DNA from 2 places in the Nocardioides convexus genome. Region 2 is predicted to be linked to the other one. Evidence: riboswitches for the same ligand, from Rfam matches in the RefSeq annotation. Region 2 holds a riboswitch; the other holds the start of a gene.
What was found. Region 2 has a riboswitch for thiamine pyrophosphate ahead of G5V59_RS19285 (hypothetical protein). Riboswitches for the same ligand answer to the same signal wherever they lie in the genome.

Region 1 (4,395 bases), 1.4 Mb from region 2:
GCGCGTGGCGGTGGTCCGCGTCTCAGCGGCACCGGCGCTCAGCAGGCCAGCGGCGTTGGCGGACAGCGTGCTGTTCTTCGACGAGGTGTCCGGGCCGCCGCTGATGCCGCTGGCCGCGGTCAGGTCGGAGGAGACGGTTCCGCCGAGGGCCTTGACGTAGGTGGCACCGGTGTTGGCCGAGAAGTACCACTCCGTCGTCGCGGCGTGTGCCGGTGACGGCACGGCGACGAGGCCGACGCCCATCAGGACGAAGGCGGCGAGAGAGACGAGCCTTGCGCACGGCTTGGGACCCCATTCCCATTCAGTTTGTTGGTTGGTCGGTTCCCCCTGGAACCCCCACTCTCCGCCGTCGAGGCCGGAAAGCCGAGCATCCCCCCGGAGATTTAACGAACTCCCACTCCGGTGGTCACGCTCTGGGGCGAACGTTATCGGTTGCGACGCGGCTGCTGCGAATGCGTGACCAATGTCGCAGTGGTGCCCGGGACTCGACAGGTCATCCGGGGGCGTTCGGCTCCCGTGGACGTGTACGACGCCGTGGTGGTCGGAGCCGGTCAGGCCGGGCTCTCCGCGTCGTACCACCTGCGGCGGCTGGGGATCAGCCACGTGCTCCTCGACGCGAACGAGCGTCCGGGTGGCGCCTGGCAGCACCGCTGGGACTCGCTGACCATGAACGACGTCCACGGCGTGGCCGACCTCCCCGACGCGCCCGCTCCGGGCGGCTCGGGAGCGCGCGCGAACGTCGTGCTCGCCGAGTGGTTCGCCCGCTACGAGGCCGTGCACGACCTGCCCGTGGTGCGCCCGGTGCGGGTGGACCGGGTGACCTCGCAGGGCGAGTCTGCTGGTGGTGCACGCCGGCGCGCGGGAGTGGACGACGCGGACCCTGGTGAACGCGACGGGGACCTGGACGCGGCCGTTCGCGCCGTCGTACCCGGGGTCGGGGGAGTTCCGCGGCGAGCAAGCTGCACACCGCCGACTACCCGGGTGCGCCGTACTTCGACGGCAAGCGGGTGCTCGTGGTCGGCGGCGGCGCCTCCGCGGTGCAGTTCATCGGCGAGCCTGGCGCCGCGCACCGACGTGCTGTGGGTGACCCGCCGCCCGCCGGTGTGGCGTGAGCACTTCGACGAGAGCGTCGGCCGGCACGCCATCGAGCCTGGTGCAGGAGCGGGTCCGTGCCGGGCTGCCGCCCGCGAGCGTGGTCAGCGTGACGGGGCTGGCCCTGCGCCCGCAGGAGCAGGAGGCCGCAAGGCTGGGCGCCTACGAGCGGCGCCGCCCGATGTTCGAGCGGATCGAGCCGGACGGGGTGCGCTGGGCCGACGGCAGCCTTCGAGCCGGTGGACGTGATCCTGTGGGCGACGGGCTTCCGGCCCGCCGTCGGGCACCTCGCTCCGCTGCACCTGCGCAGCGAGCACGGCGGGATCGCGCTGCTGCAGAGCGGCACCGACGTGCAGACCGCGACCACGGCCGAGCGTGACCCCCGGGTCCAGGCTCGTGGGATACGGGCCCTCGGCGAGCACCATCGGCGGCAACCGCGCCGGGCGCGCGGCGGCGCTGGCCGTGCGCCGCTACCTGGCCGCGCACAGCCGTGCGCTAGCGTGAGTCTCGACAACCCACGGGAGTCCGCGGCAGCGGGCTGAGAGGGAGCCTGGAGCCGCTCCGACCGTCACACCTGATCCGGGTCATGCCGGCGAAGGAACGGATGACGATGACTGCACGTGTGCTCTGCCTGGTGTCCGAATGGGACGACCTCGCCCTCCTGCCCGCCCTGGCCGGGGCCGGGGTCGACGGCTTCCAGGTCCGCGCCAAGGACCTGACCACCCGCGAAGCTCGTCGCGTTGACGACCCTGGTCCTCGACGCCGTCCGGCCGTACGGCGCGCGGGTGCTCGTGAACGACCGGCTCGACGTCGCCCTCGCGGCCGGCGCGGACGGCGTCCACCTCGGTGCCGACGACCTCGCTGTCGCCGACGCGCGCCGGATCGCGCCCGGGCTGATCGTCGGCGCGACCTGCCGCGACCGCGCCGGTGTGCTCGCCGCCGCCGCGAGCGGCGCGGACTACGCCGGCTTCGGGCCGCTCTTCCCGACCGGCTCCAAGCCCGGCCTGCCGGAGCCGCTGGGCCTGCGGGCCGTCACGGCCGCTGCGGGCGTGCTGCCGCTCGTCGCGATCGGCGGGCTCACGGCCGCGACGGCCGCCGAGGCGCGGGCCGCGGGGGCGCACGGTGTGGCCGTGATCGGCGCGATCTGGCGAGAACCCGATCCCGTGGCCGCAGCGAAGGAGCCCGTGACGGCGGTCGGCTGATGCGAGTGGAGGTGCTCGGGGCCGGGATCGTCGGGCTGACGGTCGCCGAGGAGCCTGCTCCGCCGTGGGCACACCGTGTCGGTGGTCGACCCACGCCCGGCCCGCGGGGCGTCGTACGCCGCGGCGGGGATGCTGAGCCCCGCCGCCGAGGTCTGGTACGGCGAGGAGGAGCCTGCTCCGCCTCGGGCTCGCCTCGCTGGAGCCTGTGGCCGGAGCCTGGCCGGGCGGCTCGGGGTGGCGCTGTGGAGCGAGGGCACCCTCCTGGTGGGCCACGACGCGGGCGACCTCCAGCAGGTCGAGCGGCAGGCCGCGCTGCTGAGCCGGCACGGCCGGGAGGTCGTGGCGCTGGACCGCGCCGGCGTGCGGGAGGCGGAGCCGTCCCTGGCTCGGGTGGCCGGTGGCGTGCTGCTGCCCGGGGAGGCGAGCGTCGACCCGCGGGCGGTGTGTGCCGCGCTGCTGGAGCGGGTGCGGATGGTGGCGGGGCCGGGCGGTGCCGACGTCACCGTCGTGGCGACCGGCGCGCGCCTGCCCGAGCCGTGGACCGGCCTGGTGTCCGGCGTGCGGGGGAGATCCTGCGGCTGCGCACCGACGACCCGCCGTTGCGCACGGTGCGCGGCTGGGTGGCCGGCGAGCCGCTGTACCTCGTGCCGCGCGGGGACGGGCGGGTCGTGCTCGGCGCGACGACCGAGCGGCACGACGCGCCGCCGGTGCTCACCGCGGGCGGCACGTTGCGCCTGCTCGACGCCGGTCGCCGGCTCTGGCCGGCACTGGACCGCGCCGAGCTCGTCGAGGGCACCGCCCGGGACCGGCCCGCGACGGCAGACGGGCTGCCGCTCGTCGGTCCGAGCGGGGTCGCGGGCGTCGTGCTGGCGGCGGGGCACGGGCGGCACGGCGTCCTGCTCGCGCCGCTGACCGCGCGCCTGGTGGCCGACCACCTCGAGACCGGGCGGGTGGACCCCGTCCTCGATCCCCGCCGTGCGATGGAAGGAGCACGATGACGATCACCTGCAACGGCGAGCCGCTGCACACCAAGGCCCGGACGGTCGGCGACCTGCTGGGCGAGCGGCTCGGCCGGACGAGTCCGGACGGGGTCGCGGTCGCGATCGACGGGGAGGTGGTGCCGCGCTCGGTCTGGTCGGCGCCGCTGCTCGCCGAGGGCGCGGTCGTGGACATCGTGACGGCGGTGCAGGGCGGATGAGCGCTTTGGCGATCGACGGCGTCGGTCTCGGCTCGCGGCTCTTCCTCGGCACCGGCGGGTTGCCGCGCGTCTCCCTGCTCGGCCCGGTGCTGGAGGCGGCGGAGCCGGCGCTGGTCACGGTCTCGATGCGGCGGGCCTCCTCGCTCGCGGACGGCGGGCTGCTGGCGGAGCCTGCGGGCGCACGGCGTACGGCTGCTGCCGAACACGGCCGGATGTCGCTCCGCGCGCGAGGCCGTGCTCACCGCGGAGCTCGCTCGCGAGGCGCTCGGCACGCACTGGGTCAGCTCTGGAGGTGATCGGCGACGAGCACTCGCTGCTGCCCGACGTGATCGAGTCTGCTGGACGCCGCCGAGCAGGCTGGTCCGGCGCGGCTTCACCGTGCTGCCCTACGCCACCGACGACCCGGTCGTGGCGCGGCGTCTCGTGGACGCGGGCTGTGCTGCGGTGATGCCGCTCGGCTCGCCGATCGGCTCCGGGCTGGGTGTGCTCAACCCGCACGCGATCGCGGCCGTCCGGGCGGCGGTGGACGTGCCGGTGGTGCTGGACGCCGGCGTCGGTACGGCGAGCGACGCCGCCCTCGCCATGGAGCCTGGGCTGCGACGCCGTCCTCGCCGCCACCGCCGTCACCCGCGCGGACGACCCAGTGGCGATGGCAGGGGCGCTCCGACTCGCGGTGCTGGCCGGCCGGATGGCCCATGCCGCCGGGAGGATCCCGCGCCAGGCCGTCGCCCGCGCGTCCAGCCCGGTCGGAGGGCGGGTCGGGTGATCCCGCGCCTGCTCGTGCTGACCGACCGCCGGCTGCTGCCGCCGGGCCGGTCGCTCGGCGACGTGTTCCCGGCGCTCGCCGCTGCCGGGCTGGGCACCGTGCTGCTGCGCGAGGCCGACCTGCCCGACGAGCAGCGG
Region 2 (4,395 bases):
CGCGGTCGTCGTGCCGGCGAACCTCGCGCACACCGACGAGGTGGCCGGCCTCGCCCAGGCGGCGTACGACGCCTTCGGCCGTCTCGACATCGTCGTCAACAACGTCGGCGGCACCATCCCGAACGCCTTCCTGGACACCGACGTGGCCTACCTGGAGGAGTCCTTCCACTTCAACGTCGCCACCGCGCACGCGCTCAGCCGCGCGGCCGTGCCGCTGATGCTGGCGTCCGCGGGGGAGGGCCGGCAGAAGTCGATCACCTCGATCAGGCTCGATGATGGGCCGCACCGCCGCGCGCGGCTACCTCGCCTACGGCGTCGCCAAGGCCGCGCTCGCGCACTGGACCCGGCTCGCGGCGACCGACCTGGCGCCGGGCATCCGCGTCAACGGGGTCTACGTCGGCTCGGTGATGACCAGCGCGCTGGAGTTCGTCGCCGGCGTGCCCGCCATGAAGGAGCAGATGGAGCAGGCCACCCCGCTCGGCCGGATCGGCGAGGCCGAGGACATCGCCGCGGCGGTCGTCTACCTGTCCTCACGCGCCGGGCAGTTCGTCACCGGCAAGCCTGCTGGAGGTCGACGGCGGCATCCAGCAGCCCAACCTCGACCTCGACCTCCCCGACCTCGAGCCCGCGACGGCCGCTGACTAGGGTCGGCCCATGACGAGCGGTGTCGCCACGGGCCATGCGATCTCTCCCGACTCGGGCGAGCACTGGGCGGCCGAGGGCGCCTGGCAGGTCGCCGAGGGGATCCACCGGATCCCGCTCCCGCTGCCGATGGACGCCCTCAAGGCGGTCAACGTCTACGTCGTCGCCGGCGACGACGGGCTGACCCTGATCGACGGCGGTTGGTCGATCCCGGTCGCCCGCGAGTCTGCTGGACAAGTGCCTGCGCTCGATCGGCTCCGGCTTCGGCGACATCAAGCGGTTCCTGGTCACCCACGTGCACCGCGACCACTACACGCTGGCCACCGTCCTCGGCCACGAGTACGGCGCCGAGGTGGCCCTCGGCATCGAGGAGCGGCCCGCGATCGAGTCTGCTCCACCGGGCCGCCGCCGGCGAGACTCGACGAGGGGCCCTTCCTGGCGCCCCTGCGCACCGCCGGCGCCGCCGAGATCGCCGAGTTCGTGGGCGGCTGGCCCCCCGGAGCTGCCCGACGCCGTGGACTGGGCCTTCCCCGACCTGTGGCTGGAGGGCGACCGCTCCTTCGAGATCGGCCGCCGCACCCTGGACGCCGTGCACACCCCCGGCCACACCCCCGGCCACTACGTCTACGCCGACCGGGCCGAGGGCGTGCTCTTCTCCGGCGACCACGTGCTGCCCACGATCACCCCGTCGATCGGCTTCACCGTGCCGGCCACCGACCAGCCGCTGGGCCAGTTCATGGCCTCCCTGGCCCGGGTCCGGCAAGCTGCCCGACCTGCGGGTCCTCCCGGCCCACGGGCCGGTGGCCCCCTCGACGTACTCCCGGGTGGACGAGCCTGCTCGCCCACCACGAGACCCGCCTGGACCAGTGCGCGGCGTCGCTGCGGGCCCGCGGTGCGGTCACCTCGCTCGTGGTCGCCAAGGACCTCGGCTGGACCCGCCACGAGCGGGCCTTCGACGACCTCGACGTGTTCAGCCGGGGGATGGCCGCGATGGAGACGATGGCCCACCTGGGTCTGCTCGTCGCGCGCGGCCAGGCCACCAGCGAGGACCACCCGGACGGCACCGTCTTCACCGCCGTAGACTGACCCGGTCCGACAGGGGAGCCCCACGGGGCTGAGAGTGCGCACTGCGCAGACCCTCCGAACCTGATCCGGTTAGCACCGGCGAAGGGAGTCATCCGATGCGCATCCGCGCGCTCACCGGCCTCACCACGCTCGCCCTCCTGGTGGGCGGCTGCTCGCTCGTCGGCCAGGAGGACGACGGCAAGGGTGCGGTCAAGAGCACCGAGGTCACCCTGGTCACCCACGAGTCCTTCGTGCTCCCCGACGAGCCTGGTCACGAAGTTCGAGAAGGACACCGGCTACCACCTCAAGATCAGCAAGCCTGGGCGACGCCGGGACGCTGACCAACCAGACTCGTGCTCACCAAGGACAAGCCGGTCGGCGACGTGGTCTTCGGCATCGACAACGCCTTCGCCACCCGGGCGATCGACGAGGGCGTGCTCACCGGCTACGCGCCGACGCTGCCGGCGGGCGCCGCGCAGTACGAGCTCCCCGGCGACGACGCGGACGCCCTGACCCCGGTCGACACCGGCGCGGTCTGCGTGAACGTCGACAGTGCGTGGTTCCGCAAGCAGGGGATCGCGGAGCCGCAGGGCCTCGACGACCTCACGAAGCCCGCCTACAAGGACCTGTTCGTCGTCCCCGCCGCGAGCACCAGGCTCGCCCGGCCTGGCCTTCCTCCTCGCGACCATCGGCCGCTACGGCGACGGCTGGGCCGAGTACTGGAAGCGAGCTCGTCGCCAACGGCGCCAAGGTGGTCAAGGGCTGGACCGAGGCCTACATGGAGGACTTCACCTTCTCCGGCGGCGACCGGCCGATCGTGGTGTCCTACGACTCCTCCCCGGCCTTCACCCTCGACAAGGCGGGCGAGCGGACCTCGACCCGGGCGCTGCTCGACGGCTGCTTCCGGCAGGTCGAGTACGCCGGCGTGCTGCGGGGCGAGGACACCAACACCGACGGCGCGCACGCGGTGATCGACTGGCTGCTCTCGCCGGAGGTGCAGGCCGCGCTGCCGCCGAGCATGTACGTCTTCCCGGTCGCCGACGACACGAAGCCTGCCCGCGGAGTGGGCGCGGTTCGCGAAGCGGCCGGCCGAGACCGAGCAGGTCGCCCCGGCCGAGATCGCCGAGAAGCGGAAGGCGTGGCTGGAGGAGTGGACCGACCTCACCTCGCGATGAGCCTCGAGGCCACGGCACGGCGGGCGGCGTACGCCGCCCTGGCCGTCGTGCCGGTCGCGGTGGTGGCGGTCTTCTTCGTGCTCCCCGTGGGCGCGATGCTGCACCGCGGGCTGTGGCCGGAGGGCCGGTTCGCACCGGGCGCCGTGCTCGACGTGCTGGCCCGTCCGCGCACCGGCCGGGTGCTGTGGTTCACGCTCTGGACGAGCACCCTCGCCACGACGCTCGCGGTCGCGCTGGGCCTCCCGGCGGCGTACGTCCTGCACCGGCTGCGCTTCCCCGGCCGGGCGCTGGTCCGGGCGGCGCTGCTGGTGCCCTTCGTGCTGCCGACCGTCGTGGTCGGGCTGGCGGTGCGCGAGTCGATCGCGCCCTCGGGGATCCTCGGCTTCCTCGACCTGGACGGCACCCCCGCGGCGATCATCGTCGGGCTGGTCTTCTTCAACGTGGCGGTGGTGATCCGCACCGTCGGTGTCGCCTGGGAGTCCCTGGACCGCCGGCCCGGTGAGGCCGCCGCCGCGCTGGGGGCGACGCCCTGGCAGGTGTTCCGCACGGTCACCCTTCCCGCGCTGCGCCCGGCGATCGTGTCGGCGGCGAGCGTGGTCTTCCTGTTCTGCGCCACGGCCTTCGGGGTGGTGCTGGTGCTCGGCGGAGTCAAGTACTCCTCGGTCGAGACCGAGATCTACCTGCTCACCGCCGACCTGCTCGACCTGCCCGCCGCGGCGGCGCTCTCGCTCGTGCAGATGCTCGCGGTCGTGGTGCTGCTGGTCGTGGTCGGCCGGCTGCGCGCCGTACCGGACCCGACGGTACGACGCGCGAGCGCCACCCCCGCGCGCCCGCACCTGCGCGACCTGCCGGCCCTCGTGGTGACCGCCGCGACCCTCGTGGCCGTCGCGCTGCCGGTCCTCGCGCTCGTCGTGGGCTCGCTGCGGCGCGACGGGCACTGGAGCCTCGACTACTACCGCGCGCTCGGCGGCTCCGCCGACGGGCTCTTCGAGGTCTCGCTGACCCATGCGCTGCTGGCCTCCCTGCGGATCGCGGTGGACGCGACCTGGATGTCCCTCCTGCTCGGGCTCGCGGTCGCCTTCCTGGTCACCCGCCGCGTGCGCAGCCGCACGGGACGCCGTGCGCGTGCCGTGCTCGACGGCTTCTTCATGCTCCCGCTCGGCGTGTCCGCGGTGACCCTCGGCTTCGGCTTCCTCATCGCGCTCGACTCCCCGCCGCTCGACCTGCGGGCGAGCCCACTGCTCGTCCCGGTCGCCCAGGCGCTGGTGGCCCTGCCGATCGTCGTACGGACGCTGGTGCCGGTGCTCGCCGGCATCGACGACCGTCAGCGCCAGGCCGCCGCCTCGCTCGGTGCCGGCCCGCTGCGCACCCTGCTGACCGTGGACCTCGCCGTGGTCTGGCGACCGCTGCTGGCGGCGGCGGGCTTCGCGTTCGCGGTCTCCCTGGGGGAGTTCGGCGCGACGACCTTCATCGTGCGCCCGGCCGAGCCGACCCTGCCCGTCGTGATCTACCG

Region 1: it holds a riboswitch for thiamine pyrophosphate, as region 2 does, so the genes downstream of both, G5V59_RS29210 (thiamine phosphate synthase) here and G5V59_RS19285 (hypothetical protein) in region 2, are expected to answer to the same signal.

The regions. Positions count from the first base shown of each region.
Region 1 is NZ_JAAMYA010000001.1:3,916,700-3,921,094, forward strand. It holds partial or broken gene G5V59_RS29200 (choice-of-anchor P family protein) at 1-243, opposite strand, end outside; gene G5V59_RS29205 (NAD(P)-binding protein) at 523-1,341, shown strand; gene G5V59_RS37910 (hypothetical protein) at 1,332-1,634, shown strand; TPP riboswitch at 1,600-1,711, shown strand; gene G5V59_RS29210 (thiamine phosphate synthase) at 1,833-2,294, shown strand; gene G5V59_RS29215 (FAD-dependent oxidoreductase) at 2,306-3,292, shown strand; gene thiS (sulfur carrier protein ThiS) at 3,289-3,492, shown strand; gene G5V59_RS29225 (hypothetical protein) at 3,489-3,788, shown strand; partial or broken gene thiG (thiazole synthase) at 3,688-4,017, shown strand; gene G5V59_RS29235 (hypothetical protein) at 4,136-4,258, shown strand; partial or broken gene G5V59_RS29240 (thiamine phosphate synthase) at 4,288-4,395, shown strand, end outside.
Region 2 is NZ_JAAMYA010000001.1:2,565,067-2,569,461, reverse strand. It holds partial or broken gene G5V59_RS19300 (SDR family NAD(P)-dependent oxidoreductase) at 1-184, shown strand, start outside; gene G5V59_RS19295 (SDR family oxidoreductase) at 273-641, shown strand; gene G5V59_RS19290 (MBL fold metallo-hydrolase) at 938-1,723, shown strand; TPP riboswitch at 1,730-1,832, shown strand; gene G5V59_RS19285 (hypothetical protein) at 1,824-2,048, shown strand; gene G5V59_RS19280 (ABC transporter substrate-binding protein) at 2,061-2,678, shown strand; gene G5V59_RS19275 (iron ABC transporter permease) at 2,726-4,395, shown strand, end outside.